DNA from 3 places in the Staphylococcus muscae genome. Region 1 is predicted to be linked to each of the others. Evidence: riboswitches for the same ligand, from Rfam matches in the RefSeq annotation. Region 1 holds a riboswitch; each other region holds the start of a gene.
The links. Region 1 has a riboswitch for thiamine pyrophosphate ahead of C7J88_RS00265 (ECF transporter S component). Riboswitches for the same ligand answer to the same signal wherever they lie in the genome.
Positions count from the first base shown of each region.

Region 2: linked by a shared signal. The riboswitch ahead of thiO (glycine oxidase ThiO) and the one ahead of C7J88_RS00265 (ECF transporter S component) in region 1 are both predicted to bind thiamine pyrophosphate.
Region 3: linked by a shared signal. The riboswitch ahead of C7J88_RS08830 (thiamine phosphate synthase) and the one ahead of C7J88_RS00265 (ECF transporter S component) in region 1 are both predicted to bind thiamine pyrophosphate.

Region 1 is NZ_CP027848.1:54,014-56,219, forward strand. It holds gene C7J88_RS00260 (ABC transporter ATP-binding protein) at 1-654, opposite strand, end outside; gene C7J88_RS00265 (ECF transporter S component) at 669-1,244, opposite strand; TPP riboswitch at 1,379-1,478, opposite strand; gene graF (glycopeptide resistance-associated protein GraF) at 1,560-1,691, opposite strand; gene auxA (lipoteichoic acid stability factor AuxA) at 1,929-2,206, shown strand, end outside.
Region 2 is NZ_CP027848.1:1,403,241-1,405,446, reverse strand. It holds gene C7J88_RS07015 (L-cystine transporter) at 1-226, opposite strand, end outside; gene thiO (glycine oxidase ThiO) at 309-1,406, opposite strand; TPP riboswitch at 1,509-1,611, opposite strand; gene C7J88_RS07005 (DNA-binding protein) at 1,654-2,206, opposite strand, start outside.
Region 3 is NZ_CP027848.1:1,795,145-1,797,350, reverse strand. It holds gene C7J88_RS08840 (thiazole synthase) at 1-306, opposite strand, end outside; gene thiS (sulfur carrier protein ThiS) at 308-511, opposite strand; gene C7J88_RS08830 (thiamine phosphate synthase) at 513-1,103, opposite strand; TPP riboswitch at 1,191-1,300, opposite strand; gene C7J88_RS08825 (Bax inhibitor-1/YccA family protein) at 1,363-1,995, opposite strand.

The DNA.
Region 1 (2,206 bases):
GGCTAATATCTTATCCGGAGACCCTTGTTGTATGATTTGACCTTCATGATTCATAAGAATAACTCGGTCGACATAATCCCAAACATGAGCCACCTTATGCTCGACAATGAGTACCGTTTGATCTGCCCATAAATCTTTGAGCAAGTCCCACAAGTTTTGTGTTGCTTCGATGTCGAGCATTGCAGTCGGTTCATCTAAAAATAATGTATCAGCTTCCATGAGTAAGGTACCTGCAATCGCCAGTTTTTGTTTCATCCCACCGCTCAATTTGTTAATTGCTTGTTTTGGATTTACATCGAGCTGTACTTTGTTAAGTGCAGCTTGAATACGATGATCCATCTCATCTTGTGGCACTTGTTGATTCTCAAGTATAAATGCAAGTTCTTCATTGACTTGTGGCATACAGAATTGTGAATCGGGATCTTGGAAGATGACGCCAGCATGACGTGCAACTTCTAATTCGTCATATTTCATCGGCAGATCAATGAGATCAGGAACGATACCACTCAAGACGTTCAATAGGGTGCTTTTACCAGACCCTGATGGGCCGAGTAAAAGTACCTTTTCTTTATCTTTAATTTCAATATCAAGACCATCAAATATTTTATGGTCTGTACTTGGATACTTTAAGCGTAGGTTTTTTGCTTTAAGCAATGTAAGTTCTCTCCTTATAGTGAATCATAGTCGTCTTTTGATGCAGGTCTAAATAGCTTCGTCACACCTGTTTGATCCAATGCTTTGACCAGATAATATGGGAAAGCACCAGCTAATACGACACCACTAATGATGCGAAATACGACATATAATATAAGATTCCATTCTGCAACTTCACCTAAGTAACCATAGTACCAGTCGATAGGTAAGCTGATGAGCGCAGCTGCGAGACCTGCTAACAGCGCAACCATAAATGCACGAGAACGATAGCGGAATAATGCAAATACAAGTTCACAAGCAAGGCCTTGTAAGAGTGCATAGATAATCGTTGGAATATCAAAGCGTCCCATCATAATCGTTTCACCTGCACCTGCCGCAAATTCTGCAAGTAAAGCAATGCCCATTTTAGGAATGATGAGATATGCAACAACTGCTGCTGCAAACCACATACCATATAAAAGTTGATCGATTTGTAAACCGAGTGGTTGGATTGTCTTCGTAACAACCCACCATATGTTATAAACTACACCGAAGATGACAGAAACTAAGACTGTCACGAGTATGTCTGACAATGTTAAGCCTTTTTTCATAATAAAGGACCTCCTAATAATAAAAGACGCACATCCTTGAAATAGGGATGTGCGTCGATATATGAACGAAGCGCTCATGTTTATTATGTAAGCAACTCAAAATAAGCGTGCGATTCATTGCCGCAAATATCACGTATAAACGTCGTACACTTTCCTCCGCTAGTATCACCTAGATCAGGTACAAAGGGTTTGAGGATATTCCTCATCTCAGTTCTCACACCCCTAGTGCGTGCGTATTCAATTGATATACACAATGTACATGTCTTACAGTAAAAAGTCAAGGGACGAATCGCCCCTTGACTTGATTTGTGTTGATTAATCTAAAGTGCTTTGGATATCATCTTTTGTTTTGTCGATACCGTCTTTAGCTTCTTGCGCTTTATCTTTTAACGCTTCTTCTTTTTCTTTTGCTTGCTCTGCAGCTTGTTTTAAATCTTTTTCTGACATCATAAAACACTCCTTCATTTATGTTGTTACTCTTCTATATCCGTTCTATATTTTGTTAAACATCATTTTAAAAAAAGATTTATAAAGATGATATAAAATCTTGGAAAGGGGTAAACATATGACATATGATAGAGCGTATTGTCTAACAGCTTTAAATATTTCATACTAGAGACTGAAATTAATCAATTATCAAGACATAGGACAATTGTTCATATATAATAATTGTGAGGTGAGAGGATGTCCTTTTTTAATAAGTACACCGAAGTTATTTATTCCTATATTATAGGTGCGGTTGCGATATTGTTGAGTATCGTTATTTTTATCAATATTCCGCTCATTGAACAACTCAAATCAGGCAAACACCATGTGCCACAAATCCACAATGTATGGGATTTTATCATGGCGTTTTTTAATGAGATTATTCGTGTGATGAGTAAGTACATCGGAGATTTCCCGCTCATTAGCGGACTCATCATTTTGGCATTCGGTGTTCTGCTGATTGTCATTGCACGTGT
Region 2 (2,206 bases), 750 kb from region 1:
GGGAGATATATCCATTCCCAATGATACCGATCCATTCTGTTGTTTGTGTTGTAATTTTGCTGTCTGCACCGTAAAGAAGCTGTACAATGATTCCGAGTAAGATACCGAGACCGAGTGCAACAAAGACACGTGTAGGGAACTTGACGTGTTTCTTTGCCATGACCCATAGACCGATAAGGAATCCAGCAAAAATTAATAAGTTAAGTATAATGAGAAATATAGACATTTAGACGCTTCCTTTAATTCCGACTTGTATTATAAGAATAATTGCAAGTCCATTTAAAATCAACCCCTACATACGAATTTTCTCATTTTATAGGTGAGAAAGGTTTTAATTGTTGTGCTGCACTAGTTCTTCCATCAACTAATTGTGCCATCAGTTGACCGACAATAGGCGAGAGTAGAATACCGTTTCGATAATGCCCAGTTGAGATATAGAGATTATCACGAAGGGCACCCATAATCGGAACGCCATCTGGAGTGATCGGTCGGATGCCAGTCCAAGTCTTAATCACGCGATGTTCACATAGGTCAGGTATCATAGATTGACTTTCTGCATCTAACCACTGGAGATTTTCAGCTTTATTTTGTGTACTCCAATTGTCGAGTTCTGATGTCGCACCGATAAGAAAACGATTGGGTTTCTTTGGCACAATATAACAACCGTTCATATTAAAAATAGTTTCTTTTAGTTGTGAATAAGACGATTCAATTAACTTCACATCGCCTTTGACCGGTTGTGTCGGAAGATTCATCCCAAGTTGCTGTAACAATGCACCACTCCAAGCACCAGCAGCGATGATTAATTCGTCTGCATATACATCGCCTTTAGAAGTTGTTACTCGATAATGCGATGCATGTTCCATAATCTGTAATACTTCCGTCTGTATGTGAAGATCAATATGCAAAAGATTGGAGACGGATTGCAGTAACGCTTGTGTATATAAGTTGGCATTGATTTGACCGTCGTCATGTATTTTGAATGCTGCGCAATCGTCAATGTTACAGTGGGGGAAGCGTGCACGTAATTGATGGCGTGATAATTCATAAATCTTATGGTCTTGCTGAGAGAGAAATTCAAATTGTTTCTTAACTGCTGGGACATGTTGTGCGGTAGTTGCTACCTTAATCAGCCCATATGTTTGCAGTTCAATATCGATATCTGTCTCCATTAAGAGTTGTTGTGCAATATCTGGCATCATCGCACGACTTGCCATTGCAAGACGATATAAAGGTGTATCTTCAAAAAATTCATTCTGTGCACCTAACATCCCACCTGCTGCATAAGATGCATTCATACGGGGTGTCGAGCGATCAATGATATGTATGTGACGACCTTGCGCATTGAGTTGACGTGCAATGGACAATCCCATCACGCCGCCACCAATAATAACTGTTTGTAACATAAAAAAACCTCCTGCATGTGAGGGTGCAGGAAGTTGACATGTATGATTGAAATTGAGTCGTATGTGACGCATGCTTTAACGTTGCATGACTATCATGATACGCATGACATGTAATTGCTTCCCTTCGATGGCATTAACCATATCAGGTTCAAAGAGTTAAGAGTCCGTCTTTCTCAGCTCACTTCGAGCACCCCTAGCATGTTATTTAATTGTAAGACAAGTGGTTGACTTGCATAGAAATTGTGTTTTAACCGCCGAATAATCGTTGGAGAAAACCTTTTTTCTCATTGCGTTCAATTGTGTGTGCTAATGCTTTTTGTCCTTCGATTTGTGTCTCTAAGTGCTTTTGTGTTGTACTGAGTTGTTCAGTTTGTTGTTTTTGTGCTTCAGTGAGAGACTCCATAGATGCACTGTTTGACTTTAGTTGTGTTTCTAACTTGTTATGTAACTCAGTAAGTGCCTCTTGTTGTTTGTGTACTTGTGTCACCATTTGCCCAAGTATTTGACGTTCTTCTCGCATTTGATTGATTTCATTGTGCAACTCTTTGAATAAGTTAGAGAGTTGTTGATCAGCAGGAAGTTGTTGTGTATCTTCCTTCACAATAACTTGTAAGAAGTCTTTTTCTTTCTCGAGTTCTTCAAATGCAAGTTCGTAACTGTTAGTTTGCCCAACGCGTTCTGCAATCTCTTGGAAGAGTTCAACATCTTCTTCTTTGAAGTCTGTCGCTTCACGCCCGCGATATTCTGTTTTATCTAAATGGTAACCACGTTCTTCGAGATGCTGAACAATTTTGCGGACT
Region 3 (2,206 bases), 350 kb from region 1:
ATCGCCGATCACCTCTACTTTAATCATATCGCACACACCTGCTTCATTTGCCAATTCAGCAATACGGACCGCTTCTTCTGCCGTTTTAGCACCTGCTGTATTTGGAAAAGTGATAAACTGCTCTAAATCGACATTCGCAAGTGGATTAGGTAAGTCACGATCGTATAAATGCATACGTCGTACAGCAAACGTTAATACTTCTGTTTCAGATGCTGCAATCGCCTCACTTTGAACTTGCTCATTATCAAACTTTCCTGTTCCTAAAAATAATCTTGAGTGAAATGTTAAATCTCCAATATTAAACATATTATCCGCCTCCAACAAATTCTAATAATTCTAATCGATCATCAGGGCGTACATAGGTAGATGCCCATTCTGAACGCTTCACAACTGTTTCATTATGTTCAACTGCCATTCGTTTTGCTTCAATGCCAAAATGATCTAAAACATCTTGAATCGTTGTACCTGACTGGAATTGCTGTCGTTCACCGTTTACTTGTATCTCAATCATGTCATCTCTCCTTATTCATTTTCCATTTCTGTACCATCTCATCAAACACCTGTATAGGTATGTTAAACGCACTGCGAATACATGCCATACCAATGAATTTAGGATTAACCTGCGTGACAGTATGCTGATCAATACCTCCAATCGCAATAAGGGGGAATTGCTCTGATAACGCTGCACACACTTCCGCATTTGTACGCGGTGGTTTCCCTTGTTTTGACGCTGATGGAAAGACATGTCCAAACAGACCGAAATCTAATTGATGTTCACGTGCTTTGATAATTGATTCAACATGATGAACAGACATGCTCACACTATATGAAGGGTGCGTCTCTTTTAAGTGAAATGCCTGTTTATCACCTTCTTTGAAATGCAAACGTTGAATCCCCATACGCTTTGCCAATGTAATGTCTGTATGTATGATGACCTTTGACTTAGGAAACTCATCTTGCAACAGCGCATGGAGCCATTCAATTAGAGACAATTGTGTCATCGGCGTTCGCAAGAGTACACCATCAATTTGTGGCTCTATCATATTCAGACGTTGAATATGTTGATCAGTTAGCAATTCATAAGGTGTCACTGCAATAATCATGTAATGCCTCCCTTTTCAAACACCACTTAAGATAAAAATAAAAAGCTACTCTTCTACATACAGCAGAAAAGTAGCTTCACATTTTATACGTAAGCAAAACCACTTTCCTACGCCAGTACTAACTGGATCAGGTTCAGGAATTTTGAAATACGTTTCAATCTCAGCCAACGATTTTTATGGCACTTCCAGTGGATGTTTCATTATTTATTTTTTCTCTAATATCATCATATTAAAAATGACTCGTTGAATCAAATCTTTATTATCTTTTTACCTTTTGGGCTAAGTTTAATGCGTGACGAATGATGCGGAATAAGTTTAGAAATAGGTTAAACCCCATCTCTCTTGGCGAAAAGGCACCACGCTTCAATCGATTAAAGTCATATAACGTGTAAAGTAGAAACAGACCAAGACCAACAACTGAAATGACTGTATAAAGCATAGGAATATGAACAAACCATCCGACAATACTCATACAAATAAGTGCGATAAGTGTCACAAATAAATACTTCCCCATACTTGATGCATCACGAATCACAAAAAAACCGACAACGCCAAAAACGACAAAACCGATGATTGCTAATAAGACAATCATTAAAAAGGTTTGTGCACCTAAACTTGCAAATGAATACATAAATGTTGCATAAGATAATAAACCTGCAACAATCGTATAAACATGTGAAATAATTGGGCCACTAAAACGTGCACGTTGAATGACCATTGTAATAAGAACGAGTACCGCTAACCCCATTGACATCGGTTGACGCCATTCAGCTGGTAAATATTGACCAAAATATACTGAAATACCAAATATTAACCAATAATACATAAAGAATAACCATACTTGTCCATATCGTTTATAGTCCGATGACTGTTGTTCTGTATTTGAACTCATAAAAATCTCCTTTATATTTCATCTTTCTCAATGATTGTAACATTTACTTTAACATACGTATGTCACATCTCACAGTACTTTACCCCATATCACATTGAGTACAACATGTTAAATTCATTACAGATTCGTAACATTCCACAAATTTAAAATAATCTTTGATATTATGTAAAAGATAACATTTCGAATCAATCAACGATAACGTTTTGATACA